DNA from 4 places in the Agrobacterium sp. K11 genome. Region 3 is predicted to be linked to each of the others. Evidence: riboswitches for the same ligand, from Rfam matches in the RefSeq annotation. Region 3 holds a riboswitch; each other region holds the start of a gene.

Region 1 (4,027 bases), on a different contig from region 3:
ATGCTGTTGCCGCATTGCGGCAACAGCTTATGTTATCTTCCTGAAACACGGATTTCCCGAAGCATAACACCCTCGCCACCGGCCGGGGACATCGAACGGATCGCACCATTGACCCGGCGCCGCAGCATTATCGGCCTCCTGCTTCCCCTTGTTTTCATCGCCCCGGCCGCTGCTTTCGCGGATCAGGTCTGCGATACGCTTTATGCGCAGCTGCGCGAACCGCCGCGTGTCATCGGCAACACCGCCGAGGTACGGCGTTACGCCAATGCGCTCACCCGCCAGAACATCGAGATCCGCAGGATCAGGAACGATCTGCGCCGTTACGGCTGTTCATCCGCAAGCGTCACCGTTTATGGCAGCCCGAATGCCGAACTCTGCGCAGAGATCAGCGACGCGATGGCGGATGCGCAGAGCGAACGCGATGCCATCATCCGTGACCGCGACTATGCCATGGCGGCCCAGGGCAGCGATGATAGCGACATCAGACGCCAGCGCATTCTCGCCGCACTCGACGCCAATGGCTGCAGCGCCATTCCGGAAACGGAAGCGCGCCAGCCGACGGCACCCGATGTGACACGTTACCCCGACGCCTTCGGCGAACAGAGCAATCCGCCGGGACAGGCAGGGCTTTCGCCCTACCCCAATGCCGCTGCTGAAGGCGGGCTCAGGACGCTGTGCGTGCGCACCTGCGACGGCTCGTTCTTCCCCATCGCTTCCAATGCCTCGCCGCTCGATTTCCGTGCGCAGGCCGAACAATGCCAGAAAATGTGTCCGGGTACGCAGACGGAGCTTTATTTCCACTCCATGACGGAGCAGGAAACGGCTGACATGGTCTCGGCTGAAACAGGAAAGCCCTATAAGGACCTGCCGACCGCCTTTGCCTATCGAAATGCCTCAACCAAAGCCCCAGGCTGCGCCTGCAACATGGCCGCCTATCACGAGGAGATGAAGCAGCAGGAGGCTGCGCGGCCGGAAGCTGAGAAACCCTATTCAAGCATCACGACCATTCCATCACCGCAAGGTGACACCTCCAAAAAACCCACCGAACTGCAGCAGGCCGCAAAGCCGCCGGAACAACCGGTTCCGGAACGCGACTATGACCCGAACAACAGCAGGGTCCGCGTCATCGGCCCTAAATTCCTGCCCGACCAGACAGGCCGGATCGACCTGAAGAACCCGGCGCTGAAGGGCATTCAGCCGCAGCAATAGCTCCCATCAGGCACACGGTATGGAGTTGGCAACGCTCTGTCTCACTCACAAGACGGTCGCGTCTTCTCTTTACCGTCCACCCCAGCGATTGCGAAACACCAGCTCCTCCAGCGGCACGCGCTGGCGCCACCCCTTCACCGCCAGTTCCGGCTCGGTATAAAGTGTATCGACGCGGCCGAGGCATAGCCAGGCGACGATCTCGATGTGGTCGGGAATCTCGAGAATGGTGCGAATGTCGCTATCGTGGAAAATGCTGACCCAGCCGACGCCGATGCCTTCGGCGCGCGCTGCAAGCCAGAGGTTCTGGATGGCGCAGACGGTGGAATAGACATCGGTGCGCGGATTGTGGGTACGGCCCAGCACCACCTTGCCGCCACGCGTCGGATCGCAGGTGACGCAGATGCTGAGCGGCGCCTTGCGGATGCCCTCAAGCTTGAGGCTGCGGTAAAGCGCCTGCTGCTCCCCCTCGAACATCGCCGCCGCCTCGCCATTGGCGCGGCTGAAGGCAACCCAGGCTGCCTGCCTGACCGCACCGTCAGTGACGAGCGTGAAATTCCACGGCTGCATGAAACCGACCGAGGGCGCGGAATGCGCCGCCTTCAGCAGGCGCTCGACCACATCTTCCGGCAATGGATCCGGAAGGAACTGGTCGCGCACATCACGGCGGGTTTCGATGGCACGGTAGATCGCCTCTCGCTCCCCCTCGGAAAACGGGTAGGCGGGCGAAAGCGCGTGATCGAATGCATTTGCGTCGAGCGAACTGGTCGCGAGTGGATCGGTCGGCATCGTCTATCCCCAACAATGCTGGCGCGCCGCCACGAAAACCGGCTCCGGTTTTCGCCTGCACGACGCGCTGCTGCAACAACCTGCCGCCGTCCACGCGGTCTGGTCTATCCTGTCAGGCCGGTCTTCTGACTCGGCTTCATCCGCCCACTTTCGCCTTCCCGAATGGATTCAGTGGCATCAAGAAAAAGGGCATCCGCCTCACAGCGCTGGGCACGTTCCGGTCTTGCACCGGATTCCCGATTCTCCCGCCCTAAAGGGCAGGCACCTGACGAAGAAGCTTATGAGCAACAAAGATTGCAAATACAAGTATCTTGCGCAGCGATGCGGCAATGTGACCGTGGCCACCTCACCGGCGTATTGCGGCCTTCAGCCGCCGCGCAGACGCGCGCCAGCTGAAGCACTCCCTACCGCATCACCCAACAGGAAAATACCGCACATAAGCGAACTCATCCCCGTCCGGTGACCAGTTGGGGGAATTCATCGTTCCCTGCCCGCCGAAAAGGTCAAACAGCGTTTCGGCATTGCCGCCATCCATATCCATCAGCCGCACGCGCACGTTGAGGTCGCGCGGATGGTCGAAGACATCGGCGTCGTAGGAGACGAAGACGACCTTGTCACCGCTGGGGGACGGATGCGGGAACCAGTCGCCATAGGCGCTGTCGGTGATACGCTCGACGGCCGAGCCATCCACCCGCACGCGCCAGATCTGCATCTGGCCGGTGCGGCTGGAGTTGAAATAGATCCATTCTCCATCCGGCGAATAATCCGGCCCGTCATTGCGGCCCTCACCATGGGTAAGGCGTGTCTCAACACCGCTGTCTATGTCCATGGAATAAATATCGAAAACCTGATCGCGAATGCCGCAATAGGCGAAACCTTTCCCGTCCGGCGACCAGCCGTGCCAGTAGGACGGAAGGTTCTTAGTCATCAGACGCGGCGTTCCGCCCGTCGAAGGCAGCAGATAGATGGCACTCTTGCCGAACTCCACCTTGTCGGAAATGGCATAAAGCGAACCGTCAGGCGAAATGCCGTGGTCATTGTTGCAGATTGTCGCAAAGCCGGTATCGACCTTTTCCGGCGAAGGGTCGCCGGCAAGTGACAGGCGATAAAGCAGACCGTCGCAGTTCAGAAGCAGGTATTTCCCGTCCGGCGACCAGTTCGGAGCCTCGAACAGCTCCGGCGTCTGCCAGACCACCCGCATCTGCCGAGTGCGGATGTTGAAGATTTCGATGGAACTGCGCATGCTGCCTCCCGGGCCTGTCGATCGTCTGGCGTGGAGCGTTGAATGGCACAAACATTCCGTTTGCATCCGCCACCGCCGTGATTATGATCCTATTGCCGCAGGCACCGCCCTGCAAATTCAAATAGGAAAAAACAGCAGCGTTCCGGCACCGCCCGCTCCCCTGCCCGTTTCTCCCAGATCCGAGGTTCCGCGATGAACACCATCGCCGATCACGGCATCCGCTTCGGTCGGATCGCCGCAATGCTTCCTGTCAAGAATATCGAGAAGGCCCATGACTTTTATGTCCGTGTGCTGGGCTTCGAAAAGACCTTCGAAAACGGCAACCCTGTCGGTTTCATGATCCTGAAACAAGGTAATGCCGAGTTGCACCTGACATTGCAGTCGACGCACAAACCGGCCCCCTTCAATGTGGCGCATATGCTGGTCAGCGACGCCGGCGCGCTGCACGCGCTTTGCAAAAGCCACGGGCTTCGCATCATCAAAAGTCTGCAGGACAAGGATTATGGCCTGCGGGCCTTCGTTTTCGAAGACCCGGATGGTAACCGCATCGATGTGGGGCAGGTTATTTAACGAGATAGGGAGACGGCGCGGCGTGTCCGCGCCGTTGGAGGAAAAGGATGCTTCTTCGCCATCGATATATGGCGAAGCCGCAGCATCCGCACTCCGTCACCCCGAACTAGATTCGGGGTCCAGCAAGCTCCCCCATGCCCTCCTTCGACTACCTGTCCCTGAAACGGTTGGTAATCGGATAACGGCGATCGCGGCCGAAGTTCTTCTTGGTGATCTTCA
Region 2 (4,027 bases), on a different contig from region 3:
ACAGGGCGACCTCCTGAAGTCCATGTAGATGTTACTCGCAAGGGCCTTCAGCTAAGACAATTCGCGCCAAACCCGGGACCGTGCTCGACGTAAACCGCAAGCTAGAGGCGGAGTTATTTGGAAAAGCGCCCACCAAACGGGAAACTCATGTCTGTCAAATCGATCATCGCGACAGGTCTCATGACCTGCTTCACAACAGGAGTGGTCGCTGCTGGCGATGGGCGCACCGGTTCCGGATCAGTTCGCGACCGCCTTGCTGTGAGCTTGTGTGCGGGTCTCGTTGGGAAGATGGACGAATCCACCACCCCCTTCGTATTTCGGAGCTTTGAGCCTGCACTCGGCGGCAAAGCGCTTGATCCCGCTCTTTCAAATGCGGGTTTCACCTATGACAATGCCCTGGCGACGATTGCCCTTTTTTCCTGTGGCAACGATACCGAGGCAAAAAGGGTTGCCGATGCGCTTCTGCTCGCCGTCAACAACGATCGCTATTACAGCGATGGCCGCCTGCGCAACGCCTACCGTTCCGGCCCCGTTGCGAACGAAAATGATGCTATGCTTTTGCCCGGTTTCTGGAGTGAGGCCAGCAAGACGTGGGTCGAGGATGACTATCAGGTCGGCAGCGCAACGGGCAACCTGGCCTGGGCGGCACTTGCGCTTCTCACTGCCAGTGAACGATTAAGCAATCCGTCCTATGTGCAGGCAGCGACCAAACTCATGCGCTGGATCGATGCGCATACGGCGGGCGTCCGCGATATCGGCTACACAGGTGGCACATTCGGTCATGAGCCTGCACCGGCCAAACTCGAGTGGAAATCGACGGAACATAATCTCGATGTGTATGCCGTTGCGGGTTGGCTCGCCGAAATTGAGGGAGCGCGCGCCTGGCAGGCGATGCGGGACAAAACACGCAAATTTCTTGATGCGATGTGGAATGAGCAGCAGGGACGGTTTTACGTCGGCAGCCTACCCGGAAGCGACACACCCAACTCGAGCCAGTCCGGAATAGATTCCGAGCTCTGGCCCATTCTCGCCGTGCCGGAGTTTCGGGGCCGCAGTGGGCGTGTTCTGCATTGGGTTGATCGGCATTATGCGGTTGCGGGAGGTTTTGATTTTAACGACGATCGGGATGGTGTGTGGCTGGAAGGTACGGCCCAGGCCGCGCTGGCATTTCAGCAGGTCGGCGATGCCGAGCGGGCCGAGGCGCTGCTTGCCACCATTGCCGCACAAATATCTCCCGATAACCTGATCTACGCGACAGTCGGGGACGAACTGACGACCGGGCTGATGATCGGGCCGACCTCGACATTTGCCGACTTCAAATATTTCAGGTTGCCGCATGTCGGGGCTACTGCCTGGGCAATCCTTGCAGCGAAAGGCTGGAACCCTTTTCTTAGAAAAAGCGGTTGTATTCGTCTTTGTGAGGGATAATCGTTCGTCTCGGCGGCAGCAGAAGGATATTGCTCCAGGCCGTTGCGCCGGAGATTGAAAACTGGGACGCATGTCGCTGCTGAAAGCGGCGAAAAGCGTAAAACCGCAACGTTGACTGCCGACTGGCAGTTCCAGTGTTTCAAGCCTAACGGTACGATCAACGAAGCCGAATACCGCCCACTGCCAGACCTGTCAGATGCCCGGTGCGGATCGGAACTTCCTGTGCACCTTCAACGACATGCGGCGGTCCGAAGGACCGAGCACAGATTCGGCGATGCTGTCGCGGATACGCGTCCGTGATGTTATCGGCCCGCTATTTAAGGGTGCTTGCCTTCGCTCATTCGCTATTTAATTCAAACGCCGATCCCTTAAATAGCGCTGCGCCGGCACAGTAGGGCATGTCCGAATAGCATCCCAACCTCCAGCGGGGCCGCTTCGTTGAAACGCCTGTGGCAGCCGAAATCATGCGCGCCTCCGGTTTCACCAGGCTGCTCCCGCGCCAGGAACTGTTCGTGGTGTGGTCTGATCCTTTCAACTGCGTGGCGCGAGACGTCTACTATTTCCCGGAAGCTGTCATCACGCATGCTTACCTGCGCTTGTCGGAATCGAACCGACAGTCGACGATTCATCTTTAGTTTGCCACGGCCAGGTCCGCGTATGTAAGAATCGCCTGACAACGCCGAATGCAACCTACTCGGTCGGAACCGACAATGGAAACGTAGACTTAAGGACATAAAGATATCGTTATGTGATGTTGACCGATGACGTGGCTTACAATATGGTCGTCACGCCTAAGGTTCCCCAGTCGTTGCACGCAACGTGCCGGGGCTAAGAGGGAAGTCGGTGCTCCGTGTCATGCGGAAAAGCCGACGCTGCCCCCGCAACTGTAAGCGGCGAGCTGAAGTCCAATATGTCACTGGTTTACCCCGGGAAGACGGACGGAAGTGATGATCCGTGAGCCAGGAGACCTGCCTTTGGTGAAATAACGTCCACGGGCGGGGTGTCCCAGTGTGCCGTAGCAAAGGCTGCATTGTCGCGGCCCGTCTTGCTATGCGTCCGCAGACCCATGCCCCCCAACTTTATAGGGGCACAACATGTCTCAGACCTGCATTTTTACGATCACGAGCGTACCCTTCGATGAAACCTATCGTCCTTCAGAAAATACGCGCATCACCACCAATTTCGCCAATCTGGCCAGGGGCGAAAAGCGGCAGGAAAACCTGCGCAATGTCATGCGCATGATCGACAGCCGCTTCAACGCCCTCGCTCACTGGGATAATCCCAAATCGGACCGATACTCGGTCGAGTTGGAGATCATTTCGGTCGACATGAGCTTCGATGTCGCAGGTGAAAAATTTCCCCTCATCGAGATACTGAAGACGACGATCATCGATCACAAAACCAGTGAGCGTATCGACGGCATTGTGGGGAATAACTTCTCCTCCTATGTGCGAGACTACGACTTCAGCATTGTCCTGCCGGAGCATAACAAGAGCGTTCCTGCCTTCAGCATTCCGGCCGACTTCGGCGACCTGCATGGAAACCTGTTCAAGTCTTTTCTGCGGTCGGATGCCTACCGCTCGTACTTTCGCAAGCCGCCGGTCATTTGCATCAGCGCCTCGACCAGCAAGACCTATTACCGGACCGAAAATCATCACCCCGTGATGGGCGTCGAATACCGGCAGAATGGGTTCTCGTCCACCGACCAGTATTTCGGGAAAATGGGATTGCAGGTTCGCTACTTCATGCCTGCAGGCAGCGTTGCGCCGTTGGCCTTCTACTTTGTTGGGGACTTGCTGGGCGACTACTCCAATATTGAGCTAATCGGCGTCATCAGCACGATGGAAACGTTTCAGAGAATTTATCGCCCCGAAATCTACAATGCGAACGCAGCAGCCGGGACATTTTACCAGCCCAACCTGAAGCACCAGGACTATTCGCTGACCCGGGTCATTTACGATCGCGACGAACGAAATCGCTTGGCGGTGGATCAGGGTAAGTTCACCGAAAAACACTTCATCAAGCCATACCGCGCCGTCCTTGAGCAATTGTTTGCTCACCGCCCCGCCTGAGCATCACTTAGAAGAGGTCCCATCGTGAAGAAACTTCTCCCCACATCGACGGCTGGCAGCCTGCCGAAACCCTCCTGGCTTGCGCACCCCGAAAAACTGTGGTCGCCCTGGAAGCTGGAGGGCGAGGAATTACTGGAAGGCAAGAGAGATGCCCTGCGCCTTTCACTGGACGATCAGCAACAGGCCGGCATCGACATCGTCAGTGATGGCGAGCAAACACGCCAACATTTCGTCACGACTTTCATCGAGCACCTCGACGGGGTCGATTTTGCAAAACGCGAGACAGTCAGAATTCGCGATCGCTACGATGCGAGTGTCCCAACAGTCGTCGGCGCCGTGTCTCGCCAGAAGTCCGTGTTCGTCGAAGACGCCAAGTTTTTGCGCCAGCAGACCAAACAACCCATCAAATGGGCGTTGCCGGGTCCGATGACGATGATCGATACTCTCTTTGACGGCCATTATAAGAGCCGTGAAAAGCTTGCCTGGGAATTTGCCGGGATACTCAACGAGGAAGCAAAGGAATTGGA
Region 3 (4,027 bases):
GCTTTCGGCAGCGGTTGAGCCTCGATATCTGGCCATGCGCCACCACTTACAAGGGCAGCAAGACCAATGGCAAGCCGGTCCATATTTTCCCGCCCACCCTCGCGGAAGAAGGCGAGGACGGACGCCAACGTCTGGCGATCAACAGTCGAGGCCGCTTCGAGCTTTTCGTCTCTCTCACTGCATTCACCCGGCAGGAGCATAAGTTTTATGCCACGTCGCCGCGCCATCGTGCTGAGCTGATCGACGCCATAGCGCCAGCGTTCCGCGCCGCCGAGAATCCGGATAAGGATGACACGGGCATGTTCGGCCGTCTTTTCGATCCACAGATCGACCGACATCGGATGCCGAAGCTCGGAGAGGTTGGCAGCGGACAGGGACGGAAGCGCGCCCTCTGCCTGCCGCCATGCCTGTTCCAGCCCGGCAAGATCGCTTGCCGAAAAAGACAGCATCACCACATCCGATCGCGGCTGGTTGAGATCAACCGGCTCGATCAGGTCGTCCAGAGACGAAGATGTGGTGGCGAGAATGTGCATTTCTATCAGGCGGCCAGCATCTGTTCGATCTTTTCGCGGTTGAGGCCCTTTTCGCCTATGACGACGAGGCGGCTGCGGCGCTCTTCACCGGCCGCCCAGGGACGGTCATAATAATGGTTGACGCGGCTACCGACTGCCTGCACCTGCAGGCGCATCGGCTTGGTGGATACTTCGACGAAACCTTTGATGCGCAGAACATTTTCCGCAGCCGCTGTCTCAGCGATACGAGCCGCCAGCGCTTCCGGATCGGTCACGGCCGGCAGGTCGATGACGAAGCTGTCGAAATCGTCATGTTCGTGGTCAAGTTCACCATCGTGATGGGTGCGGCGGTTTTCGATATCCTCTTCAACCGCAAGACCGAGGCCGATCAGCACGGCCGGATCGATGACGCCATTCGAGGCGACGACGATCTTTGCGGCCCGCGGCAAATGCTCGAGAATATGAGCCTTCGCCTTGTCCAGACCGGCGCTATCGAGCAGATCCGCCTTGGTCAGCACGATAAGATCGGCACAGGCGATCTGGTCCTCAAAAACCTCTTCGACCGGATCGTCGTGATCGAGGGCTTCGTCATTTGCGCGCTGGGCGGCAAGGGCTTCCATGTCATGCGCCACCTGACCCTCGGCAAGGGCAGCGCCATCCACAACAGCCACCACAGCGTCAACCGTCACGCGGCTCTTGATGGCAGGCCATTGAAATGCCTGCACCAGCGGCTTGGGCAGGGCAAGGCCGGAGGTCTCGATGAGGATATGCTCCACCTTCGGCTGCCGGCTTAGAATCTGTTCGATGGCCGGCTGGAAATCATCCGCCACCGTGCAGCAGATGCAGCCATTGGCCAGCTCAACGATGTTTTCCTCCGGGCAGCTCTCAATGCCGCATCCCTTGAGGATATCCCCATCGATGCCGATATCACCGAATTCGTTGACGATGATGGCAAGCCGCTTGCCATCTAGCTTTTCGAGAAGACCGCGCAGCAGCGTGGTTTTTCCAGCCCCCAGAAAGCCAGTGACGATGGTGCAGGGAACGCGGTCCAGAAGGGTGCTCATGATCTCTCCTCGGTAAAATCGAATGGGGGAATGCGCGCCACCATGCCGCGCTTCAATGTGTCGGGGCGGCCGCGCCAGGGCATCAGGCCATCTGCGGAGGCGGCCAGCATGCGAGCGCCGGTCAGCAGGTCTTCCGCATCGTTGGGCGTCAGCCCGCCGAATACATAGGACCAGCCATCGGCACCGCGCAGCACGGCACTGAGGCCTCGTTTGCAATTGCCAAGGCAATTGACGGAGCGAACATCGATACCGGAGTCACGCGCTTTTGCGATGGCAGCTTCCGCAAGGATGGTGCCGGGGCGCGGCTCCGCATTGGGATCGGTGTCGTCGCGACAGCTTCGGCAGACAAAAACGACCACGCCGGAAGCTGTGTTGGCTTCCATTGTCCCGTCCGCACAAGAAGATGTTGTGGTAATATCCAAACCGTTCCGCTTTCCGCGCCTTTAAACTCATCGGGGTGCGGATGTCGAAAACAGCGCACTGAAAAGCGCGGCTGCAAATCAATTCGACCGGCTGACCGGAGCACCCCGCCCGGGAGACGTTTTTTCCTGAAACGGCAGGTCTCCTGGCTTGCGGCTTTAAAACACCCTGCACCACCTTCCCGGGCCAATTTTATGGTCCAGTGGCTTCATAGTGCGGGCTTACCGCTTACAGTTGCGGGGGCAGCCACGGAATGACCCCGTTATGGGGTGGAACCGTGTTCCCTCTTAGCTTTTCCCGTTGCCGGGAAAAGACCGTCAGTGCCTTACCCTTAGGCTGAACGGGCGTGACGGTCAATGCTGCCGGCTTGTCGATTGCCGGGTGCGGCAAATTGAGTATAGTCGCCGCTCCGAATGGCGGGGGCATACGGTCCCGCGCCGCTGGACGAGAAGGAAAACGCGATGACACGCGATATCAGCGACAGCGAAGCCGAACGCCACCGGCAGAAAATGGTCAACCGCAAGACGGTTCAGGATGCCGAAGTCGCGGAAAAGACCATCGAAAAAGGTCTGCTGATGATCAATACCGGCCCTGGCAAAGGCAAATCCACGGCCGCTTTCGGCCTTGCCCTGCGCATGCTCGGCACAGGGCGGCGGGTCGGCGTCGTGCAATTCATCAAGGGCGCATGGTCGACGGGTGAACAGCAGGCCCTGACTTTGTTCGGCGACAGGGTGGAATGGCGCACTATGGGCGAGGGGTTTACCTGGGACACGCAGGACCTGAAGCGCGATGTCGCGGCAGCTACAAAGGCCTGGGAGGAAGCGAAAGCACTGATGGCCGACGAGACGATCGGATTGCTGGTTCTCGACGAACTGAACATTGCGCTCCGCTATGATTACCTGCCGCTGGAAGAGGTCGTCGAAACGCTTTCCAACCGTAGATCCGATCTGCATGTCATCGTTACCGGCCGCAACGCCAAACAACCGTTGATCGACGCTGCCGACATGGTGACGGAAATGACCCTCGTCAAACATCACTTCAAGGCGGGCGTAAAGGCGCAGGCCGGGATAGAATACTGACATGACTGCACGTGTGCTGATGTTTCAGGGAACCGGCTCGGATGTCGGCAAATCGCTGATGGTGGCTGGCCTTGCCCGCGCCTTCGTCAGGCGTGGCCTGTCCGTCATGCCGTTCAAGCCGCAGAACATGTCGAACAATGCGGCGGTCACTGCCGATGGCGGCGAGATCGGTCGCGCGCAGGCGCTGCAGGCGCGGGCAGCAGGCGTTCCGCTGTCGGTTCACATGAACCCGGTGCTTTTAAAGCCGCAGAGCGAAACCGGCGCACAGGTCGTCGTACAGGGTAAAATTGTCGGCAATGCCAAGGCTGCCGATTATCAGCACATGAAAGCCGGGCTGATGCCGCGTGTGCTGGAGAGCTTCGAGCACCTGAAACAACAGGCCGATCTGGTGCTGGTGGAAGGGGCGGGAAGTGCTTCCGAAATCAACCTCCGCGCCAACGACATCGCCAATATGGGTTTTGCCCGCGCCGCAGATGCTCCCGTGATTCTGATCGGCGATATCGACCGGGGCGGGGTCATCGCCAGCCTCGTGGGCACAAAAACCGTTCTCGAACGCGATGATGCCGCGATGATAGAGGGCTTCATCGTGAACCGCTTTCGCGGTGACCCTACGCTGTTTTCAGACGGCATGCGGATGATCGCGGAAAAGACCGGCTGGGCGTCCATCGGGCTATTGCCGCATTTTTCCGATGCTGCGAAATTGCCGGCGGAGGACGCCCTTGGGCTTACCGGCCCGGCGCAACAAAAGCCCGGCGCGAAAATCCGCATTGCCGTGCCGATCCTGCCGCATATCTCCAATTTCGACGATCTGGATCCGCTCGACATGGAGCCGGATGTGGAACTGATCCGAGTGCGGCCGGGCGAGACCATTCCCGCCGATTGCCGGCTGGTTCTGCTCTGCGGTTCGAAATCCACCATAGCTGATCTGACCGTGCTGAAAAATGCAGGCCTC
Region 4 (4,027 bases), on a different contig from region 3:
CGGCCAACGAAACGATCCGCTCACAGGATATCGTCCAACAGGCGCCCATTCTCCAGTTTTTCGGCAACAATATCCGCATCGGCAGCGCCGTCTTCACCTATGGCGTCATTGCGATGGTTCTGCTGGTTGCCCTGCTCTGGTATGTGCTGAACCGCACCGCCTGGGGTCGACATCTCTATGCAGTGGGTGATGATCCTGACGCAGCCGAACTTGCCGGCGTTAACGTCAAGCGCATGCTGACGACCGTCTACACACTTTCCGGGCTTATCTGCGCCTTCGCGGGCTGGGCTCTCATCGGCCGCATCGGCTCGGTATCGCCGACCGCCGGTCAGTTCGCCAACATCGAATCCATCACCGCAGTGGTCATCGGCGGCATATCGCTGTTTGGCGGACGCGGCTCGATCATGGGCATGATCTTCGGCGCGCTGATCGTCGGTGTCTTCTCTCTCGGCCTGCGACTTATCGGAACAGACCCACAATGGACCTATCTGTTGATCGGCGTCCTTATCATCTTGGCTGTCGCAATCGACCAGTGGATCAGAAAGGTAGCAGGCTGATGGCAAAAGAACCTATCCTCACAGCACGCAATCTCGTTAAACGCTACGGTCGTGTGACTGCGCTCGACAATGCCGATTTTGACCTTTATCCGGGCGAAATCCTCGCCGTCATCGGTGATAACGGTGCTGGAAAATCCTCTCTCATCAAGGCGATTTCCGGTGCGGTGACACCTGATGAAGGGGAGATCAGGCTGGAAGGCAAGCCGGTACAGTTCCGCTCGCCGATCGAGGCGCGCAAGGCTGGTATCGAAACCGTTTATCAGAACCTTGCGCTGTCTCCCGCATTGTCCATAGCCGACAATATGTTTCTCGGCCGTGAAATCCGCAAACCCGGTATTCAGGGAAGCCTGTTCAGGGCACTGGACCGTCCGGCGATGGAAAAGTTTGCCCGTGAGAAACTCTCTGAACTCGGCCTGATGACGATCCAGAACATCAATCAGGCGGTGGAAACCCTCTCCGGCGGCCAGCGCCAGGGTGTTGCGGTGGCGCGTGCAGCCGCCTTCGGCTCCAAGGTCGTCATCCTTGACGAACCGACGGCGGCGCTCGGCGTCAAGGAAAGCCGCCGCGTTCTCGAGCTTATTCTGGATGTGCGCGCGCGAGGGCTACCGATCGTTCTCATCTCGCACAACATGCCGCATGTTTTCGAGGTTGCTGACCGGATTCATATTCATCGGCTGGGCAAGCGTTTGTGCGTCATCAATCCGAAGGACTATACCATGTCCGACGCCGTCGCCTTCATGACGGGCGCCAAGGAAGCGCCAAAGGAAACGCTGGCCGCATGACGTTGAAGCTTGAAACGATCGTCGAAGACGTTCTTCGGCGGGCAGAGGATAAATCTCGTTTTATCATTGCCATTGCCGGTCCCCCTGGGGCCGGCAAATCCACGCTGGCGGATGCCCTGTGCGGTGCCCTCGTGGCGCGCGGCGAGGCTGCGGCTGTCCTGCCCATGGACGGCTTCCATATGGATAACGGTATTCTCGAAGAACGGGGGCTCTTGCCGCGAAAAGGCGCACCGGAGACCTTCGACGTGCGCGGCTTTCTTGATATCGTCTCCGCAGTTCGTCAGGGCGGGCAGGAAGTTCTTGTCCCGGTTTTTGACCGCTCCCGCGAAATAGCCATTGCCTCCGCTCGCGCCATGGCGCCAGAAACACGCTTCATCCTTGCCGAAGGCAACTATCTGCTGTTGAACGAGGCGCCGTGGACGAAGCTTTCCGGCAGCTTCGATCTTACCGTCTTCGTAGGCCCATCCGTTGCGGTGCTCGAGGAACGCTTGCGGGATAGATGGCAGGGCTATGGTCTCGATGCGACCGAGATTCACGCCAAACTGTTCGAAAATGATCTTCCCAACGGAAAGCGGGTGATTGAGAACTCCCGCCCCGCCGATATTCGCATCGATATCTGGGAATAACCCGCCGCTTCCGTCCGTAGGCGGCATCGAGCATTCACCGTTAAGCCTTTGTTGACCATGTGTTGAATCTTTTTGATCCACAGGGTGGGGCTTTCGCATGTCTAATTATTGACGAAAAAAATTCCTCATATACTATATGTGGTGTTCAAGGTTCTTTCGATTCGCAAGCGTCGGGAGCTAAGACGGGAATTCGGTGCGCAACACCATTATGGTGAAGCAATGCCGAAACTGCCCCCGCAACTGTAAGCGGTGAGCGTCGTTCCGATTTGAGCCACTGGCGCTAAAAGCTCCGGGAAGGTGGGAATGGATGTTTTGACCCGCAAGTCAGGAGACCTGCCTTGAGCGAAAACGTCCACCGGCGGGGTGTCCGGAAGGAAGGTGTATGACGCAAATGAATTGCGTGCGCCCTTTTCTGCCCCCTCCAGAACAAGCTTCGGGGTGAAGTCATGCCAGTGCATTTTTATAAGTTTCTACGCTCGTCGGCGTAGACAGCGATCTTGCGCCGACTGAGCCGCGCGCCTCGCCAGAATGACAGAACCATCGCCACCCGCTTGCGATTGCAGGCGGGCAATGTTGAGCCGTGCGTAAAAGCGGCTTCGAAAGAGGAAACAATGACCGTCACCGTTTACAGCAAACCCGCCTGCGTCCAGTGCACTGCCACCTATCGTGCGCTTGACCGCATCGGTGTCAGCTACGAGATCGTCGATATCTCCGAAGATGCGGATGCCCTCGATCGCGTTCGCGGCCTTGGTTACATGCAGGTTCCCGTGGTCGTTGCCGGCGAGCGCCATTGGGCGGGTTTCCGTCCGGACATGATTGGCTCGATCAGCTGAGGAGGCGATGCGATGGGGCTGATCGTCTATTATTCCAGCCGGTCTGAGAACACTCATCGCTTCCTTCAGAAACTGGGGCGACGATTGCTTCGCCTGCCGCTCGGCGCCGAGGAAGACGTTCCTCACGTGTCGGAGCCCTATGTTCTCGTCACCCCCACCTATGGGGGCGGCGGCATGAAAGGAGCGGTACCGAAACCGGTTATCCGGTTTTTGAACGAGCCCTCAAACCGAAATCTCATTCGCGGCGTCATCGCGGCGGGAAATACGAATTTTGGCGCAGCTTTCGCATCCGCCGGAGATATCGTGTCGCGTAAATGCGCGGTGCCGTTTCTCTACCGCTTCGAGCTTCTCGGCACGGAGGAAGATGTCGCCAACGTCAATCATGGATTGGAACGATTTTGGACACGCTGACCTCGAGCGCGGTGCGCAACACGGATGCCAAACAACAAGTAACCGCCGCGCAGAAACACCTGGACGCGGGACTGGACTATCACGCGCTGAACGCGATGCTGAACCTCTACGATGAAAACGGGAAGATCCAGCTCGACAAGGACCGCCTTGCGGCACGGCAATATTTCCTTCAGCACGTCAACCAGAACACGGTGTTTTTCCATAATCTCAGGGAAAAGCTCGATTATCTCGTGACCGAGGGATATTACGAACAGGAGGTGCTGGACCAGTATTCCTTCAATTTCGTCCGTGACCTCTACGACGAGGCCTATGCCAGAAAGTTCCGTTTTCCGACATTTCTCGGCGCCTTCAAATATTATACGTCCTATACGCTGAAGACCTTCGACGGAAAGCGTTACCTGGAGCGTTATGAGGACCGCGTCTGTATGGTGGCGCTGGCTCTGGCGCGTGGCGACGAGCAGCTTGCCCGCGATCTGATGGATGAAATCATTTCCGGCCGCTTCCAGCCGGCAACCCCGACCTTTCTCAACGCGGGCAAGAAAAGCCGCGGTGAACTGGTTTCTTGTTTTCTGCTGCGTGTGGAAGACAATATGGAAAGCATCGGCCGGTCCATCAATTCAGCATTGCAGCTTTCCAAGCGTGGCGGTGGCGTAGCACTGTCCCTGACCAATATTCGCGAAGCCGGCGCGCCGATCAAACAGATCGAAAACCAGTCCTCCGGCGTCATTCCTGTCATGAAGCTGCTGGAAGATTCGTTCTCCTACGCCAACCAGCTTGGCGCGCGCCAGGGCGCTGGCGCGGTCTATCTGCATGCCCAT

What was found. Region 3 has a riboswitch for cobalamin ahead of AC5SEO_RS17935 (DUF1636 family protein). Riboswitches for the same ligand answer to the same signal wherever they lie in the genome.
Region 1: linked by a shared signal. The riboswitch ahead of bluB (5,6-dimethylbenzimidazole synthase) and the one ahead of AC5SEO_RS17935 (DUF1636 family protein) in region 3 are both predicted to bind cobalamin.
Region 2: linked by a shared signal. The riboswitch ahead of AC5SEO_RS19120 (DUF1852 domain-containing protein) and the one ahead of AC5SEO_RS17935 (DUF1636 family protein) in region 3 are both predicted to bind cobalamin.
Region 4: linked by a shared signal. The riboswitch ahead of nrdH (glutaredoxin-like protein NrdH) and the one ahead of AC5SEO_RS17935 (DUF1636 family protein) in region 3 are both predicted to bind cobalamin.

The regions. Positions count from the first base shown of each region.
Region 1 covers NZ_JCAHRB010000011.1:150,152-154,178, reverse strand. Annotated here, with positions in the region: gene AC5SEO_RS20585 (DUF2865 domain-containing protein) at 109-1,209, shown strand; gene bluB (5,6-dimethylbenzimidazole synthase) at 1,279-1,995, opposite strand; cobalamin riboswitch at 2,094-2,279, opposite strand; gene AC5SEO_RS20575 (TolB family protein) at 2,408-3,238, opposite strand; gene AC5SEO_RS20570 (VOC family protein) at 3,431-3,808, shown strand; gene AC5SEO_RS20565 (NAD+ synthase) at 3,957-4,027, opposite strand, start outside.
Region 2 covers NZ_JCAHRB010000010.1:160,419-164,445, reverse strand. Annotated here, with positions in the region: gene AC5SEO_RS19130 (glycosyltransferase family 2 protein) at 1-28, shown strand, start outside; gene AC5SEO_RS19125 (hypothetical protein) at 148-1,428, shown strand; cobalamin riboswitch at 2,206-2,418, shown strand; gene AC5SEO_RS19120 (DUF1852 domain-containing protein) at 2,523-3,500, shown strand; gene AC5SEO_RS19115 (methionine synthase) at 3,525-4,027, shown strand, end outside.
Region 3 covers NZ_JCAHRB010000009.1:290,838-294,864, forward strand. Annotated here, with positions in the region: gene cobN (cobaltochelatase subunit CobN) at 1-533, opposite strand, end outside; gene cobW (cobalamin biosynthesis protein CobW) at 539-1,576, opposite strand; gene AC5SEO_RS17935 (DUF1636 family protein) at 1,573-1,959, opposite strand; cobalamin riboswitch at 2,115-2,330, opposite strand; gene cobO (cob(I)yrinic acid a,c-diamide adenosyltransferase) at 2,458-3,075, shown strand; gene AC5SEO_RS17945 (cobyric acid synthase) at 3,077-4,027, shown strand, end outside.
Region 4 covers NZ_JCAHRB010000003.1:900,774-904,800, reverse strand. Annotated here, with positions in the region: gene AC5SEO_RS09615 (ABC transporter permease) at 1-557, shown strand, start outside; gene AC5SEO_RS09610 (ATP-binding cassette domain-containing protein) at 557-1,339, shown strand; gene AC5SEO_RS09605 (nucleoside triphosphate hydrolase) at 1,336-1,965, shown strand; cobalamin riboswitch at 2,097-2,320, shown strand; gene nrdH (glutaredoxin-like protein NrdH) at 2,577-2,798, shown strand; gene nrdI (class Ib ribonucleoside-diphosphate reductase assembly flavoprotein NrdI) at 2,811-3,209, shown strand; gene nrdE (class 1b ribonucleoside-diphosphate reductase subunit alpha) at 3,197-4,027, shown strand, end outside.